DNA from 4 places in the Streptomyces sp. NPDC003248 genome. Region 4 is predicted to be linked to each of the others. Evidence: riboswitches for the same ligand, from Rfam matches in the RefSeq annotation. Region 4 holds a riboswitch; each other region holds the start of a gene.
What was found. A riboswitch is a leader RNA that binds a small molecule or an ion and turns the genes downstream of it on or off. The one in region 4 is predicted to bind cobalamin.
Positions count from the first base shown of each region.

Region 1: linked by a shared signal. The riboswitch ahead of ACZ3KJ_RS13350 (ribonucleoside-diphosphate reductase subunit alpha) and the one ahead of ACZ3KJ_RS20435 (ABC transporter substrate-binding protein) in region 4 are both predicted to bind cobalamin.
Region 2: linked by a shared signal. The riboswitch ahead of ACZ3KJ_RS30280 (cobalamin biosynthesis protein) and the one ahead of ACZ3KJ_RS20435 (ABC transporter substrate-binding protein) in region 4 are both predicted to bind cobalamin.
Region 3: linked by a shared signal. The riboswitch ahead of ACZ3KJ_RS19530 (energy-coupling factor ABC transporter permease) and the one ahead of ACZ3KJ_RS20435 (ABC transporter substrate-binding protein) in region 4 are both predicted to bind cobalamin.

Region 1 is NZ_JBVHDT010000004.1:374,480-378,681, reverse strand. Features, by position in the region: gene ACZ3KJ_RS13350 (ribonucleoside-diphosphate reductase subunit alpha) at 1-1,755, opposite strand, end outside; cobalamin riboswitch at 1,879-2,014, opposite strand; gene ACZ3KJ_RS13345 (GNAT family N-acetyltransferase) at 2,068-2,574, opposite strand; gene mctP (monocarboxylate uptake permease MctP) at 2,663-4,202, opposite strand, start outside.
Region 2 is NZ_JBVHDT010000017.1:97,881-102,082, reverse strand. Features, by position in the region: gene ACZ3KJ_RS30290 (inorganic phosphate transporter) at 1-1,003, shown strand, start outside; gene ACZ3KJ_RS30285 (hypothetical protein) at 1,038-1,259, shown strand; cobalamin riboswitch at 1,478-1,618, shown strand; gene ACZ3KJ_RS30280 (cobalamin biosynthesis protein) at 1,719-2,663, shown strand; gene ACZ3KJ_RS30275 (cobyric acid synthase) at 2,660-4,168, shown strand; gene cobN (cobaltochelatase subunit CobN) at 4,165-4,202, shown strand, end outside.
Region 3 is NZ_JBVHDT010000007.1:344,360-348,561, forward strand. Features, by position in the region: gene ACZ3KJ_RS19525 (PP2C family protein-serine/threonine phosphatase) at 1-1,088, shown strand, start outside; cobalamin riboswitch at 1,284-1,466, shown strand; gene ACZ3KJ_RS19530 (energy-coupling factor ABC transporter permease) at 1,497-2,204, shown strand; gene ACZ3KJ_RS19535 (energy-coupling factor ABC transporter substrate-binding protein) at 2,201-2,644, shown strand; gene cbiQ (cobalt ECF transporter T component CbiQ) at 2,650-3,399, shown strand; gene ACZ3KJ_RS19545 (energy-coupling factor ABC transporter ATP-binding protein) at 3,396-4,202, shown strand, end outside.
Region 4 is NZ_JBVHDT010000008.1:97,944-102,145, reverse strand. Features, by position in the region: gene ACZ3KJ_RS20450 (alpha/beta hydrolase fold domain-containing protein) at 142-1,065, shown strand; partial or broken gene ACZ3KJ_RS20445 (response regulator transcription factor) at 1,144-1,460, shown strand; gene ACZ3KJ_RS20440 (YnfA family protein) at 1,537-1,872, opposite strand; cobalamin riboswitch at 2,243-2,456, shown strand; gene ACZ3KJ_RS20435 (ABC transporter substrate-binding protein) at 2,513-3,568, shown strand; gene ACZ3KJ_RS20430 (FecCD family ABC transporter permease) at 3,565-4,202, shown strand, end outside.

The sequences.
Region 1 (4,202 bases), on a different contig from region 4:
CCAGCGGTCCGGCCAGCAGAACTCGACGCCGTAGTGGTCCGGGTGCAGGACGCCCCGGGCGGTGCGGGTCTTCTCCCAGGCCGGAAGCGGGCCGTTGCGCTCGGCGAGGTCGGCGGAGGCCTCGTACGCGGCGAGCATGACGCGCTCGGCGATCCGGGTGGAGAGGGCCTTGGCCTCGGGGGAGTCGAAGGGCAGGCGCAGCTTGAAGAAGACGTCCTGGAGGCCCATCGCGCCGAGGCCGACCGGGCGCCACCGGGCGTTGGAGCGGCCCGCCTGCTCGGTCGGGTAGAAGTTGATGTCGACGACGCGGTCGAGGAAGGTGACGGCGGTGCGGACGGTGTCGTCCAGCCGCTGCCAGTCGATGCCGTCGCCGTCGACGAAGGCGCCCAGGTTCACCGATCCCAGGTTGCAGACCGCCGTCTCCCCGTCGTCGGTGACCTCCAGGATCTCCGTGCAGAGGTTGGAGGAGTGCACGACGTGGCCCGGCGTCGCGGTCTGGTTGGCGGTGCGGTTGGCGGCGTCCTTGAAGGTCATCCAGCCGTTGCCGGTCTGCGCGAGGGTGCGCATCATCCGGCCGTACAGCTCGCGCGCCGGGATCGTCCTCCGCGCCAGGCCCGCCGCCTCGGCCCCGCGGTAGGCCGCGTCGAACTCCTCGCCCCACAGGTCGACCAGCTCGGGCACGTCGGAGGGGGAGAAGAGGGACCACTGCGCGTCGGCGTTCACCCGGCGCATGAACTCGTCGGGGATCCAGTGCGCGAGGTTCAGGTTGTGCGTACGGCGGGCGTCCTCACCGGTGTTGTCGCGCAGCTCCAGGAACTCCTCGATGTCCGCGTGCCAGGTCTCCAGGTAGACCGCGGCCGCGCCCTTGCGCCGGCCGCCCTGGTTCACGGCGGCGACGGAGGCGTCGAGGGTCTTCAGGAACGGGACGATGCCGTTGGAGTGCCCGTTGGTGCCGCGGATGAGGGAGCCGCGGGAGCGGATCCGGGAGTACGACAGCCCGATGCCGCCGGCGTGCTTGGAGAGGCGGGCGACCTGGTGGTAGCGGTCGTAGAGCGAGTCCAGCTCGTCCTTGGGGGAGTCGAGGAGGTAGCACGACGACATCTGGGGGTGCCGGGTGCCGGAGTTGAAGAGCGTGGGGGAGGAGGGGAGGTAGTCGAGGCGGCTCATGAGCCCGTAGAGCGCGGCGACTTCGTCCACGGCCCGCGTGGTGTCGTCCTCGGCGAGTCCGGCGGCGACGCGCAGCAGGAAGTGCTGGGGCGTCTCGACGACCTTGCGGGTGATCGGGTGGCGCAGGAGGTAGCGGCTGTGCAGGGTGCGCAGGCCGAAGTACCCGAAGCGGTCGTCGGCGTGCGGGTCGACCAGCGCGTCGAGCCGCGCGCCGTGCAGCGTGACGAACGCGGCCGTCCGGTCGGAGATCAGCCCCTCCCGGTGTCCCACGGCGACGGACCCGGTGAAGGAGGTCACGCCCTGGGAGGCGGCCTCGGCGCGGATGCCGAGGGTGAGCAGACGGGCGGCCAGCCGGGAGTAGGCGGGGTCCTCGGAGATGAGCCCGGCGGCCGCCTCCGTGGCCAGCTCGCGCAGTTCCGTCTCGTCCGCCCGCGCGGAGCGGCCCCGCAGGGCGGCGGCGGCGACCCGGCCCGGGTCGGCGTCGGGCAGGTCGGCGGTCAGCTCGGTCAGGGTCCGCAGCAGTGCGGTACCGGGGCCGTCGGTGTCCTGCGGGCCGGCTGAAGCCGGATCGGCTGGCGCGATGGTCACGTGGGGCTCTCCCTCGCTCGGCAAGGGGCCTGGCGGAGGGCAGGGGGCAGCACACGAGCGCGCACGGCGTCGCGTCCACCGGCCCACTCCACGAGGCCCGGACGTCAAGGCACCCGAGCCGGACGGCCGGGCGCACTGTCGGCAGGTCCTCGGACTGGACGGGTGGGCGCACATGGGTAGGGGCGCACACGAGTACACCGTTGCGGGACAGTTCCGGATTCGCACCGGATTCCCCTGCGGCGACAGCGAGCACGAGCATACATCTTGTGCTCGCCCGTCACGCCACCCCCAGATGTTGTGTTGCCGGTGATCTCAGAGCGTCAACCGGTAGGTCAGCAGAGTGAGGTCGTCCAGGTGCGGCACGGGATTCCAGTCCCGCTCGGGTGTGCGGACGAAGCCCAGCCGCTCGTAGAGCCGGTGGGCGGTGCGCATGGCCCGCTGGCTCGACAGCACGACGGCCGTGCAGCCCCGCGTGGTCCGCGCACGCTCCACACAGGCCCGCACGAGGGCCTCGCCGGCGCCCCGGCCGCGCTGCTCACGGGCGACCGCCAGCGCGCGGATCTCGGCCTCGCCGGGGCGGGCGATGTCGGCGACGGGCCCGGGGCCCGGTACGAAGGTGACCCCGCCCAGGAGCAGGTCGCCCGCCACGGCCACGAGGACGGTGGCGGCGGCCGCCCGCGCGGCCACGTCCTTCAGCACGGGCAGGTACGCGTCGCCCTCGCCGTGGTCGAGGAGTCCGTCGTCGAGATAGGCGCGGGCGGTCAGGTCGCCGAGGCCGGCGTGCTCGGAGGGTTCCGCTTCCCGGATCCGTAGGTCCATGGCGCGCAGTGTGCCCCACGCACACGACGGTGGGCCGCCGGATTTCTCCGCCGGCCCACCGAGAGCTCCGCCGCGTGCGACGTTCCGGCTAGTGGGACGTTCCGGCGGTCGCCGGCGGCAGCTCCACCTGGACGCCCGGGTCGCCGGCGTCCGCCGTGTAGTCCTCCGGGCTCGTCTCGTCGACGCCCTCCGGGGCCTTCAGCGCCTTCAGCACGAAGGTCAGGACCACCGTCACCACCACGTTCAGCACGAACGCCGTCAGACCGATGTACCCGATCTCGCCGATGCCGGGGATCTCCTTCGCCGACCCGCCGAAGTGCTTCTGGGTGGGGGAGGCCACGCCGTACGCGGCGAGCGTGCCGTAGAGCATGCCGGCGGCCCAGCCCGCGAGCAGCGCCCAGCGGTGGAACCAGCGGGTGAACAGGCCGCCGACCAGGGCCGGGAAGGTCTGGAGGATCCAGATGCCGCCGAGGAGCTGGAAGTTGATGGCGACCGTCTTGTCCATCGTCAGGACGAACGCCAGGGCGCCCACCTTCACCAGCAGCGAGACCAGCTTGGAGACGCGGGTCTCCTCCTTGGGCGTCGCGTCCGGCTTGATGAAGTCCTTGTAGATGTTGCGGGTGAACAGGTTCGCGGCCGCGATGGACATGATCGCCGCCGGGACCAGCGCGCCGATGCCGATCGCGGCGAAGGCCACGCCCGCGAACCAGGCCGGGAACATGTCCTCGAACAGCTGCGGGATGGCCAGCTGCCCGTTGGTGACCTTGATCCCGGCCGCGATCGCCATGAAGCCCAGCAGGGCCAGCAGGCCGAGCATCAGGGAGTACAGCGGCAGGATCGTGGTGTTGCGGCGGATCACCTCACGGCTCTTGGAGGACAGCGTCGCGGTGATCGAGTGCGGGTACATGAAGAGCGCCAGCGCGGAGCCCAGGGCCAGCGTGGCGTACGTCCACTGACCCGCCTCGGCCGGCGCCAGCGCGCCCCGCGGCTTGCCCGTCGCCGGGTTGGTCTGCGCGAACGCGTCACCCGCCTTGGCGAAGACGTCGTCGAACCCGCCCAGCTTGATCGGGATGTAGATGATCGCCACCGCGATCACGATGTAGATCAGCGTGTCCTTCACGAACGCGATCAGGGCGGGGGCGCGCAGCCCCGACGAGTAGGTGTACGCGGCCAGCACGCCGAAGGCGAGCAGCAGCGGCAGGTCCTTGACGAACCAGTTGGTGTTCTCGCCGCCGCCGACTCCCATCACGTCCAGCACGGCCTGGATGCCGACGAGCTGGAGCGCGATGTACGGCATGGTCGCGAGGATGCCGGTGACGGCCACGGCCAGCGACAGGCCCTTGGAGCCGAACCGGCCGCGCACGAAGTCCGAGGTGGTGACGTACCCGTGCTTGTGCGAGACCGACCACAGGCGCGGCAGGAAGGTGAAGATCAGCGGGTAGATGAGGATCGTGTAGGGGACCGCGAAGAAGCCGGACGCGCCGGCCGCGTAGATCGCCGCCGGGACCGCCACGAACGTGTAGGCCGTGTACAGGTCGCCGCCCAGCAGGAACCAGGTGATCCAGGTGCCGAACGACCGGCCGCCCAGCCCCCATTCGTCGAGGCTGTGCTCGTTCTCGGCCCGGCGC
Region 2 (4,202 bases), on a different contig from region 4:
GGTCATCTTCGCCGCCCTGGTCGGCGCGATCCTCTGGAACCTCCTGACCTGGCTGGTCGGACTCCCCTCCAGTTCCTCGCACGCCCTCATGGGCGGTCTGGTCGGCGCCACCATCGCCTCGGCGGGCGTCGGCGCGGTCCACGGCGACGTGCTCGTCACCAAGGTGCTGCTCCCGGCGGTCGCCGCCCCGATCGTGGCCGGCGTCGCCGCGATGTTCGCCACCCGCCTGTCGTACACGCTCGGCCGGAAGGCCGACGGCAAGGCGGCCGAGAAGGGCTACCGGGCCGGCCAGATCGCCTCGGCGGGCCTGGTCTCCCTCGCCCACGGCACCAACGACGCGCAGAAGACGATGGGCATCATCACCCTCGCCCTGGTCGCCGGCGGCGCCGTCGCCCCCGACTCCGACCCGCCGCTGTGGGTCATCCTCTCCGCGGGCCTCGCCATCGCGCTCGGCACCTACCTGGGCGGCTGGCGCATCATCCGCACCATGGGCAAGGGCCTGACCGACCTCCAGCCGCAGCAGGGCTTCGCCGCCCAGACCAGCGCGGCCACCGTCATCCTCGCCTCCTCCCACCTCGGCTTCTCCCTCTCCACCACGCACTCGGTCTCCGGCGCGGTGATGGGCGCGGGGCTGGGCCGCAAGGGCGGCGTCGTCCGCTGGTCGACGGCCACCCGGATGTTCGTCGCCTGGGGCCTGACCCTGCCGGCCGCGGCCGTCGTCGGCGCGCTCGCCGAGTACGTCACCGGCTTCGGCGCCTGGGGCACGGGCCTCGTCGCGGTCTTCCTGGTCGCCTCCAGCGCCGCGATCTGGAAGAAGTCCCGGCACGAGGTCGTGGACGCGTCGAACGTCAACGGGTCCGACGAGCCGGCCGGCGTGGTCACCACGGCGATCGCGGCCGTCACCCCGCCCCCGGCGGGCACGGTCCCGGACGGGCCGGCCGCCGCCGTCCCGTCGCCGGCCGCACCGGCCATCGCCACCGAGCCGACGGCTCCCGCCGCCTGAGCCCGCCCACCCGGCACGAAGGAAGAGAAGCATCATGAAGATCGACTGGGCGGCCCTGGGCTCCGTCTTCGGCGTCAGCCTCGTGGTCACGGTGGCCCTGGTGGCGCTGTTCACCCTCGGCATCATGGGCCTGTCGCGGCGCGAGCGGGCCGCGGCGCAGGGCGGGACGGCCGCGCTCGCGGTCACCGGGGCGTACGCCTGCTTCGCGGCGTGTGCGGCCGCGGTGGCGTACGGCATCTCGCTGATCGTGGCCTGAGCCACACACCGAGGGTCTCCGGCCCTTCACGCACCACGGGCCCCCGCCCCTCCCCCGCCCCCTCTCCTCCCCCTTCCGTCCCTCCCACCCCCCGCCCTGTCGGCGGCCGTCCCACCGGCGGTCCGACGGGGCGGACGCACGTCCGCGACGGGCCGTCCCGGACCGCCGGTGTGGGGTTCTGCACACTCTCCCCGTGCAGGTCAACACCAAGTTGACGGCCGTTCCGGGCCCGTGGTGGACTGCCGGAGCCATGTACGGCGACAGGAAGAGGAAGCCGGTGTGAATCCGGCGCGGTCCCGCCACTGTCACCGGGGTAGACACCCCCGGGAGCCAGGAACTCTCGTCGCCGGTCTCGTCGAACCAGGGCGTGGACACCCTGAGTGAGGACATACGCCATGCTCGGCTGCCGTTCGAGGTCACGTACCCGGTCGTTGCCCGACCCCACGGCCGGCTGAGCCGATGGGTGCCGATCGCGTTCACGCGTACGGCGCCGCCGCCGGCCTCCTGGGGGACCTGCTCTTCGGCGATCCGCGCCGGGGACATCCGGTCGCCGTGTTCGGGCGGGCCGCGGCCGGCGTGGAGCGGGTGCTGTGGCACGACCACCGCGGGTGGGGCGCGCTGCACACCGCCGTGTGCGTCGGCGGGGCCGTGGCCCTGGGCGCCGGCGCCGCCCGCGCCGTCCGGTCGTCGGCCGCCGCCTCCGTCGCCCTGACCGCCACCGCCACCTGGGCCGTCGTCGGCGGGACCTCCCTCGTGCGCGAGGCCCGGACCATCGGGCGGTGTCTGGAGGCGGGGGACGTCGAGGGCGCGCGGGCCCGGCTGCCGCACCTGTGCGGGCGGGATCCGCAGGCCCTGGACGCCGACGGGATCGCCCGCGCCGTCGTCGAGTCCGTCGCCGAAAACACCTCCGACGCGGTGGTGGGGGCACTGGTGTGGGGCGCCGTGGGCGGCGTGCCCGGACTGCTCGGCTTCCGGGCCGTCAACACCCTCGACGCCATGGTCGGCCACCGGTCGCCGCGTCACCGCCGCTACGGCTGGGCCTCGGCGCGCCTGGACGACCTCGCCGGCTGGCCGGGGGCACGGCTGACGGCCGCCCTCGCCGCCGTCGCCGGGGACGACCCCCGCGGGGCCGTACGGGCCTGGCGGGCCGACGCGCGCAAGCACCCCAGCCCGAACGCCGGTCCGGTGGAGGCCTCCTTCGCCGGCGCCCTCGGGGTGCGGCTGGGCGGGACCCTGTCCTACGGCGGCCGGGTCGAGCACCGGCCCGTGCTCAACGGGGCGGCCGGGCGGCCCGTGGCCGCGCCGGACATCGAACGCGCCGCGCGGCTCTCCCGCCGCGTCGGCCTCCTCGCGCTCGGCGTCACCGTCGCCGCGCGCCTCGTCGCGAAGGGGCGTACGTCATGAGCGGGGGTCTCCTCGTCGCCGGCACCACCTCCGACGCCGGCAAGAGCGTCGTCACCGCCGGGATCTGCCGGTGGCTGGTGCGGCAGGGAGTGAAGGTCGCGCCCTTCAAGGCGCAGAACATGTCGCTGAACTCGTTCGTGACGCGGGAGGGCGCCGAGATCGGACGCGCGCAGGCCATGCAGGCCCAGGCGTGCCGGGTGGAGCCGACCGCGCTGATGAACCCCGTGCTGCTCAAGCCCGGCGGTGAGCAGAGCAGCCAGGTCGTGCTGCTCGGGAAGCCGGTCGGCGAGATGAGCGCCCGCGGGTACCACGGGGGGCGGCAGCGGCAGCTCCTCGGGACCGTGCTGGAGTGCCTCGACACGTTGCGGGGCACATATGACGCGGTGATCTGTGAGGGGGCCGGTTCTCCCGCCGAGATCAACCTGCGGCGGACGGACATCGTGAACATGGGGATCGCGCGGGGCGCCGGGCTGCCCGTGCTCGTCGTCGGCGACATCGACCGGGGCGGCGTCTTCGCCTCGTTCTTCGGGACCGTCGCCCTGCTCTCCCCCGAGGACCAGGCGCTCGTCGCCGGGTTCCTCGTCAACAAGTTCCGCGGCGACGTCTCGCTGCTGGATCCGGGCCTGGACATGCTGCACGGGCTGACCGGGCGGCGCACGTACGGGGTGCTGCCGTTCCGCCACGGGCTCGGCATCGACGAGGAGGACGGGCTGCGGGTGTCGCTGCGCGGCACGGTCCGGGAGTCGGCCGTCGCCCCTCCCGTGGGGGAGGACGTGCTGCGGGTCGCCGTCTGCGCGGTCCCGCTGATGTCCAACTTCACCGACGTCGACGCGCTGGCCGCCGAACCGGGCGTCGTGGTGCGGTTCGTCGACCGGCCGGAGGAGCTGGCGGACGCCGACCTCGTGATCGTGCCCGGCACCCGGGGGACCGTGCGGGCGCTGGAGTGGCTGCGGGAGCGGGGACTGGCCGACGCCCTGATCCGCAGGGCGGCCGAACAGCGGCCCGTCCTCGGCATCTGCGGCGGCTTCCAGCTCCTCGGCGAGCGCATCGACGACGAGGTCGAGAGCCGCAGGGGGCGGGTGGCCGGGCTCGGCGTCCTCCCCGTGCGCGTGCGCTTCGCCCGGGAGAAGACCCTCACCCGGCCCGTCGGGGAAGCCCTCGGGGAGCCGGTCGAGGGCTACGAGATCCACCACGGGGTCGCCGAGGTCCTGGGCGGGGAGCCCTTCCTCGACGGCTGCCGGGTCGGGCAGACCTGGGGCACGCACTGGCACGGTTCGCTGGAGTCGGACGGATTCCGGCGGGCCTTCCTGCGCGAGGTGGCGGCCGCCGCGGGCCGTCGTTTCGTGCCCGCCGCCGGCACCTCGTTCGCCGCGCTGCGCGAGGAGCAGCTCGACCGGCTCGGCGACCTGATCGAACAGCACGCGGACACCGACGCGCTCCGGCGGCTCATCGAGTCGGGCGCGCCGCAAGGACTGCCTTTCATTCCACCGGGAGCGCCCGCATGAGCACAGTGTTGTTGTTGTCGACCGCCGACACCGA
Region 3 (4,202 bases), on a different contig from region 4:
TCCGCGGCGTACTGCTCCGCCAGTACGCGGCGGACTCCGTCGAGCTGTACCTCGCCGACTACGGCCTGACCGTGCTGCAACCGGTATCCGAGCTGCCGCACACGGCGGAGCCGGTGTCGGTGCACGACGGCCCGGCCGGCCGGGCGTTCGGCGCGCAGGAGCCGTTCGTGGAATCGGTCGGGGACGGGCGGGTGCGGGTGCACCTGCCGGTCTCCGTGCGCGGCGACCGGCTCGGCGTGCTGACCGTGACCCTGCCGGAGCCGGCCGGCGACGTGCCGGCCGAACTCGCGGAGATCGCCCGGGCCCTCGGGCACGAGCTGGTCGTGGCCGACCGGGACACCGACCTCTATGTCCAGGCGAGACGCAAGGACCGGCTCACCCTGGCGGCCGAGATGCAGTGGCACCTGCTCCCGGGCCGGTCGTGCAGCCGCCCCGAGTTCGATCTGGGCGCGCAACTGGAGCCCGCCTACGCGGTCTTCGGCGACAACTACGACTGGTCGGTGACGGCCGACCGCCTGATGCTGTACGTCACCAACGGCATGGGCGAGGGCACGGAGGCGTCCCTGCTGACCGGCCTGGCCATCACCGCGCTGCGCAACGCCCGGCGGGCCGGGCTGTGCCTCGCCGACCAGGCGGCGCTCGCCGACCAGGCCGTGCACGCCCACTACCGGGGCCGCCGCTACCTGTCCGTCCTCATGCTCGACCTCGACCTCACGACGGGACGCGCCCGGGTGGTGGACGCCGGCTCCCCGCGGATGCTGAGGCTGCGCGACGGCCGTGTGGAACGGATCCCCCTCGACGCCCAGTTGCCGCTCGGCATGTTCGAGGAGACCGACTACGTGGAGCAGGAGGTGCGCGCCGAGCCCGGTGACCGCCTCGTCTTCGTCAGCGACGGCGTGCACGCGGTCTCCTCCCCCGGCGGAGAGACGTACGGCGACGCCCCCCTCGCCCGGGCGATCCAGGCCACCCGCCTGCTGCCCGCGGCCGAGGTACCGCACGCCGTCCTGCGCGAACTGAACCGCCACCGCGGCGAACGGACCCCGGAGGACGACGCCCTGGTGGTCTGTCTGGACTGGCGGGGGCGCTGATCCGGGAGAGCGGCGGGGGGCGGTGGGCCCGTCGGGCGCACCGGCGGGCGCGGGCGCGTCGTGTGCGGCAGACACGAGCCGGGGCGACACACGGCGAGCCGGGCGGCGTGCTTGGTCGGCTGTGCGCCGGGGTGTGAGCCGCCGCCCGCCGCTCGCGCGCCCCCGTTGCCGCTTGTCACCGCCCCGGTCCGCGCACTACTGTCACCACGCCTTGGTGAACGGGAAATCCGGTGTGATGCCGGTGCGGCCCTCGCCACTGTGATCGGGAAGTCCGGCTCCGGCCCTCGCGGGCAGCCACTGGGTCCTCGGACCCGGGAAGGCGGAGCACGGGCGGTGGTACCCGTCAGCCAGGAGACCGGCCAAGGCGCGTCAACCATCCACGAGGTGCTGGAGAGGGTCTGCTGAGCCATGCACATAGCCGAGGGTTTCCTTCCTCCGGCGCACGCGGTCGCCTGGGGCGTCGCGTCGGCGCCGTTCGTCGTCCACGGAGTCCGCGCACTGAGCCGTGAGGTGCGCGAGCACCCGGAGAGCACGCTTCTCCTCGGCGCCTCCGGGGCCTTCACGTTCGTCCTGTCCGCGCTCAAGCTGCCCTCGGTGACCGGCAGTTGCTCGCACCCCACCGGGACCGGCCTGGGCGCGATCCTCTTCCGGCCGCCGGTCATGACGGTGCTGGGCACCATCACCCTGCTCTTCCAGGCGCTGCTGCTCGCGCACGGCGGGCTGACCACGCTCGGCGCCAACGCCTTCTCGATGGCGATCGTCGGGCCCTGGGCCGGCTACGGCACGTACCGGCTGCTGCGGCGGTTCGCCGTGCCGCTGATGGTCACGGTGTTCTTCGGCGCGTTCGTCGCCGACCTGTCGACGTACTGCGTCACCAGCGTGCAGCTGGCGCTGGCGTTCCCCGACCCGGGCAGCGGGTTCCTGGGCGCGCTCGGCACGTTCGGCTCCGTCTTCGCCGTCACGCAGATCCCGCTCGCGGTGAGCGAGGGCCTGCTCACCGTCCTCGTGATGCGCCTGCTGGTGCAGTCCAGCAAGGGCGAACTGACCCGGCTCGGCGTGCTCGTCACCGGGCGGCGGTCGGCGCAGCCGACCGGGACGGAGGCGGTGGCCCGGTGAACCGCAACACGAGGATCAACGCCCTGCTGCTGCTCGTGGTGGTCGCCCTCGCGGTGCTGCCGCTGGCCCTGGGCCTGGGCGACGGCAAGAAGGAGCCGTTCGCGGGCTCCGACGCCGAGGCGGAGACGGCGATCACCGAGATCGACCCGGACTACGAGCCCTGGTTCTCCCCGCTGTACGAGCCGCCCTCCGGTGAGGTCGAGTCGGCGCTGTTCGCCGTCCAGGCCGCGCTGGGCGCGGGCGTCCTCGCCTACTACTTCGGCCTGCGCCGGGGCCGGCGGCAGGGCGAACAGCGGGCGAGGGCCCTGCCGGACGGCCCGGGGACCGCGCACCGGACGGTCCCGGACGCCGGCGCGGACGGCGCGGAGCGTGCGGAGGCGACCGCGCCGGCGGACGGCGCCCCCGGCGGCGCCGGGAAGTCCGCGCGCGGACGGGCCTGACCCTCGTGCTGCCGATCGACGCGGCGGCGCACAGCAGCCGCTGGCGCCGCCGCCACCCCGTGGACAAGGCCGTACTCGGACTCGGGCTGACCCTGCTCGCGATCTCCCTGCCGCCCTGGCCGGGCGCGGCCCTGGTGCTGGTGACGGCGCTCGCCGTGCTGCTGGGCCCGGCGGGAGTGCCGGCCCGCCGGCTGTGGCGCGCCTACCGGGTGCCGCTGGGCTTCTGCGCCACCGGTGCCCTGCCCCTGCTGGTCCGGGTGGGCGGGCCCGGCGCCTTCGTGGGCCTGGCCGACGGCGGGCCCGCGCGGGCCGGGGAGCTGATGCTGCGCACCTCGGCCGCCTCCCTCGGCGTGCTGCTGTTCGCGTTCACCACCCCCGTGTCCGACCTGCTGCCGCGGCTGGTGCGGGCCGGCGTGCCCGCGCCGGTCGTGGACGTCGCCCTGGTCACGTACCGCATGAGCTTCCTGCTGCTGGACTCCGTGCGGCGGATCCGGGAGGCCCAGGCGGCCCGGCTCGGGCACACCTCGCGGGCCGCCGAGTGGCGCTCCCTGGCGGGGCTCGGCGCCACCGCCTTCGTGCGGGCCTTCGACCGGGCTGCGCGCCTGCACGCCGGGCTCGCCGGACGCGGCTACGACGGCACCCTGCGCGTCCTGGTGCCCGAGGCCCGCGTCTCCGTCCGCTTCACGGCCGCGAGCTGCGCGCTCCTCGCAGCGGTGGCCGCCCTCACCCTCGTCCTGGAAGGCCCCCTGTCATGAGCGAGCCGGTGGCCCTGCGGGGCGTCTCCTTCGCGTACGAGGACGGCCCGGCCGTGCTCGACGGCCTCGACCTCGCGGTCCGCGAGGGCCGCGCGCTCGCCCTGCTCGGCCGCAACGGCAGCGGCAAGACGACCCTGATGCGGCTGCTCAGCGGCGGGCTGCGGCCGCGCGCCGGGACGGTGACGGTCGACGGGCGGCCGGTGGCGTACGACCGCAAGGGGCTGACCGGGCTGCGGACGACCGTCCAGCTGGTGGTGCAGGACCCGGACGACCAGCTGTTCGCCGCGTCCGTCGCGCAGGACGTGTCGTTCGGGCCGCTCAACCTCGGTCTGCCCGACCCCGAGGTACGGGCCCGGGTGGCGGAGGCGCTCGCCGCCCTGGACATCACCGCCCTCGCCGACCGGCCCACGCATCTGCTCTCCTACGGGCAGCGCAAGCGGACCGCGATCGCGGGCGCCGTCGCGATGCGGCCGCGCGTGCTCGTCCTCGACGAGCCGACCGCCGGACTCGACCCGGACGGCCAGGAGCGCCTCCTGGCCACGCTCGACGCCCTGCGCGCCGCCGGCACCACGGTCGTGATGGCCACGCACGACGTCGACCTGGCCCTGCGCTGGGCCGACGACGCGGCCCTCCTCACCCCGTCCGGCGTCCACACCGGGCCCGCCGCCCCGACCCTGGCCCGCGCCGACCTGCTCCGCGCGGCGGGGCTGCGGCTGCCCTGGGGCGTCGCCGCGGCCCGACTGCTGCGGGCGCAGGGCGCGTTGGCCGAGGGCGAGGCCGGACCGCGCAGCCCGGAGGAGCTG
Region 4 (4,202 bases):
CCGCCGGTCTCCCGCCCCGCGGCGCCGAGCGATCACACTGGTCCCGACAAGGAGCCCCGGGACCGGCGTCCTCGCCCGAGGCCGCGCCCGTTCCCGGGGCACGCCCGCCCGCACCACGGACCCGACACCCTGGGAGCGCCCATGCCGATAGATCCCTTCCTCGCCGGGAAGCTGCACCTGCTCGACGGCCTCGGCTGGGAGGACGCCGCGTCCGACCCGGAGGCGAGCGCCCGGCTCGCGGAGTACTACAGCGATCCCGGCGAGTGGAGCCTGCCGGACGTCTCGGTCGAGGACCACCTGGTCCCCGGGCCGCACGGCGAGGTGCCCGTCCGTGTGTACGCCCCGCGCGACGAGCCCCGCCGCGCGCTGCTGTGGCTGCACGGCGGCGGCTTCGCGGCCGGTGATCTCGACATGCCGGAAGCGCACACGGTCTCCGCCGAGCTGGCCGCCCGCGCCGGGGCCCTGGTGGTCTCCGTCGGATACCGGCTGGCGGTGGACGGCGTCCGCCACCCCGTCCCCGTCGACGACGCGCACGCCGCGTGGCTCTGGCTCCACGGATCCGGCCGGGCGCGCGGCCCCGTCGCCCTGGGCGGCGCGAGCGCGGGCGCGGCCCTCGCCCTGTCCACGGCGATCCGGCTGCGCGACCGGCACGAACCCCGCCCGGACACCCTGCTGCTGGCCTATCCCTTCGCCCACTTCCCGACCCCGGCCCTGGACGACGAGACGGCGGCGGCGATGCGGGACCTGCCGTCGCTCCTGCGGTTCACCACCGAGTCGATCGAGGGCATGGTGCGCAACTACGTCGGCCGTCTGACCGACCTGCCGGCGGACGCGATGCCCGGGGCGGCGAACCTGAACGACCTGCCCCCGACCGGTGTCGTCCTCTCCGAGTTCGACGACCTCCGGCCGTCCGGCGACCTCCTCGCCCGGCAACTGGACGAGTGCGGTGTCCCGGTCCGGACGTACCTGGCGGCGGGCATGACGCACGGCCACCTGAACCGCGGCCCCTCCCTCAAGGAGGTCGACCGGTCGCTCGACTTCTTCGCGAGCGTGCTCGCCGGCTGACGGGCCCGCCGTCGTCCCCGGCAGGTACCGGGTCCTCCTCCTCGTGCCGGAGGACCCGGGCGCGTCGGCCGACGAGGCCTCCTCTCCCCGGCCGCCACGCGGGCCCTCGTCACCCGCTTACCGGCCACCCCGGACACCGACGACTTCCTCGCGCTCCCGACGTCCTGAAGGCCCTGACCGACCGGCAAGGGGAGGTCACGGCGCTGGCCGCGCGCGGCGTGTCCAACGCCGAGATCGCCGACCGGCTCGCGCTGAGCCCGCTGACCGTCCGCGGCCACATCCAGCGGGCCATGAACGAACTCCACGCCCGCGACCGCGCCCAGCTCGTCGTCATCGTCTGCCAGAGCGGCCTGGTCACCCCGCACCCGCACGGTTGCCCCCACGGCGGCCGGTGACGCACGCGCGTCCGGCGCGAGCCGCGGCGGCACCGCGCTGCCCGCCGGCGCACCCGGCCGGCGACGGCGGGCCGGCTCACCGTGCCCGCGGCGCGTACATGATCACGGCCATGCCGGCGAGGCAGACCAGGGCGCCGACGACGTCGTAGCGGTCGGGACGGTAGCCGTCGGCGACCATGCCCCAGGCGATCGATCCGGCGACGAAGACACCGCCGTAGGCGGCGAGGATGCGGCCGAAGTTCTCGTCGGTCTGGAAGGTGGCCACGACGCCGTACAGGCCCAGCGCGATCACGCCCGCCCCGGCCCAGACCCAGCCCCTGTGCTCGCGGACGCCCTGCCAGACCAGCCAGGCCCCGCCGATCTCGAACAGGGCGGCGACGACGAACAGGGCGACGGAACGGGCGACAGTCATGGGGCGACCCTATCGACGGGCCTCTGCCGCGATCTCCGGCGGACCCCGAGGAGCCGTCGGGCCGCACACGCGCCCGACGCCGGGCGCCGGGTCCGGGACCGCTCGCGCGCCGGACACCAGCCGGCTCCGGGGCCGCCCGCGCGGCGGACGTCGGCTCCGGGACCGTCCGCGCGCCGGACGCCGGGGCCGAGCCCGCGGCGGACGCCGGACCGCCCGTGGACCGAACGCCTGCTTCCCGACCGCCCGTGAACCGGACGCCTGCTTCCCGACCGCCCGTGAGCCGGGCGCCTGCTTCCGGAGCGCACAGCACCGGGTGCCTGCTCCGGACCGTGCCCGCGGCCGATGCCGTGACCTGGCCGTACCGGCGGCTTGATAGCCTGCCGAGGCCAGTCGAGCCACATCCGAGGCCAGGGAATCCGGTGCGAATCCGGAGCTGACGCGCAGCGGTGAGGGGGACGGGCGGGGCACACATGCCACTGGGAAAGGGGACGGGCCGGCCGGCGGGCCGGCGCGGCACCGAACCGGGAAGGCGCCCCGCGCGGACGAACCCGAGTCCGAAGACCTGCTGGCACCGGCACGCCCCAGGGCGTGGCGGACGTCCGCAGGCCAGGCTCCGCGTACGAGCCCCGACACCCGAGGCATGCCCGTGCTCCGTTCCACACCGCCGCGCGCCCCGCGCACCGCGGCCCTCCTGCTCGCCCCCGCCCTCCTGCTCACCGCCTGCGCAGGCTCCGGCGCATCCGCCGCGGGCGGGGAGCGGGCCGCCGCCGGTTACCCGCGCACCATCGTCGACTGCGGTCACCGCGTCACGCTGGAGTCGGCACCCCGGCGGGCCGTCTCCCTCAATCAGGGCACCACCGAGATCCTGCTCTCCCTCGGCCTCCAGGACCGCATGGCCGGCACCGCCACCTGGACCGATCCGGTGCTGAAGGGACTGGAGAAGGCCAACGCCTCCGTGCCGCGGCTGGCCGAGAACAACCCGTCCTTCGAGAAGGTGCTGGACGCCGAACCGGACTTCGTCACCGCCTCGTTCGTCTCCACCCTCGGCAAGGGCGGCGTCGCCACGCGCGAGCAGTTCGAGAAGCTGGGCGTGCCCACCTACGTCTCGCCGTCCGACTGCTCCGAGGGCAAGGACAACGACAGCGGCGGCGACGGCTCCCGCAGCGAGCCGCTCACCCTCGACGCCGTGTACGGCGAGATACGCGACCTGGCCCGCGCCTTCGACGTCGAGGCGCGCGGCGAGAAGCTCGTGGCGCGCCTCCGGGAACGGGTCCGCGAGGCCACCGCCGGACTGGACGCCTCCGGCGTCTCCCTCATGTACTGGTTCGCCAACTCCGAGTCGCCCTACCTCGCCGGCTGCTGCGGCGCCCCCGGCGCCATCACCCGGGCCGTCGGCGCGGAGAACGCCTTCTCCGACACGCACGACGAATGGCCGCAGATCAACTGGGAGACGGTCGCCGACCGTGACCCCGACGTCATCGTCCTGGGCGACCTGACCCGCAGGTCGCAGACGGCGGAGACCGCCGCGGCCAAGATCCGCTTCCTGGAGACCGACGCCGCCACCCGCAACCTCACCGCCGTGAAGAAGAAGCGGTACGTCCTGCTCAGCGGCCAGGCCATGAACCCGTCGATCCGCACGGTCGAGGGCATCGAACAGGTCGCCGCCGGACTGCGCTCGTTCGGGCTCGCCGGGTGAGGCTGCGCGACACGCTCGTGACGGCCGGCGGCCTGCTCGTCCTCGCGGTCTCGGTCGCCGTCGCCGTGACGATCGGCCCGGCCGACATCTCCGCCTCGGACGTGTGGTGGTCGGTCGCCGCCCGTCTCGGGGCGGGGGAGAGCCGGCTGGCGCCGCTGCGCGACGGCATCGTCTGGAACCTGCGCATGCCCCGGACGATGCTCGCCGCCGTCTGCGGGGCGGGACTCGCGCTGTGCGGGGCGGTGATGCAGTCGCTGCTGCGCAACCCGCTCGCGGACCCCTTCGTGCTCGGGGTGTCCTCGGGGGCCTCCACCGGCGCGGTCGCCGTGGTCGTGCTCGGCGTGGGCGGCGGCGCGGTGTCCCTGTCGGGGGGCGCGTTCGCCGGGGCGCTGGTGTCCTTCGGGCTCGTCCTGCTGCTGAGCCACAGCCTCGGCGGCAGCACCGACCGCGTCGTCCTCTCCGGCGTCGCGGCGATGCAGCTGTTCTCCGCGCTGACCTCCTTCACCGTGCTCACCTCGGCCGACGCCGAGACGACCCGCGGTGTGCTGTTCTGGCTGCTCGGCTCGCTCTCCGGCGCCGACTGGACCGACGTGCTGCTGTGCGCGGGCGTCCTGGCGGCCGTGCTCGGGGTCTG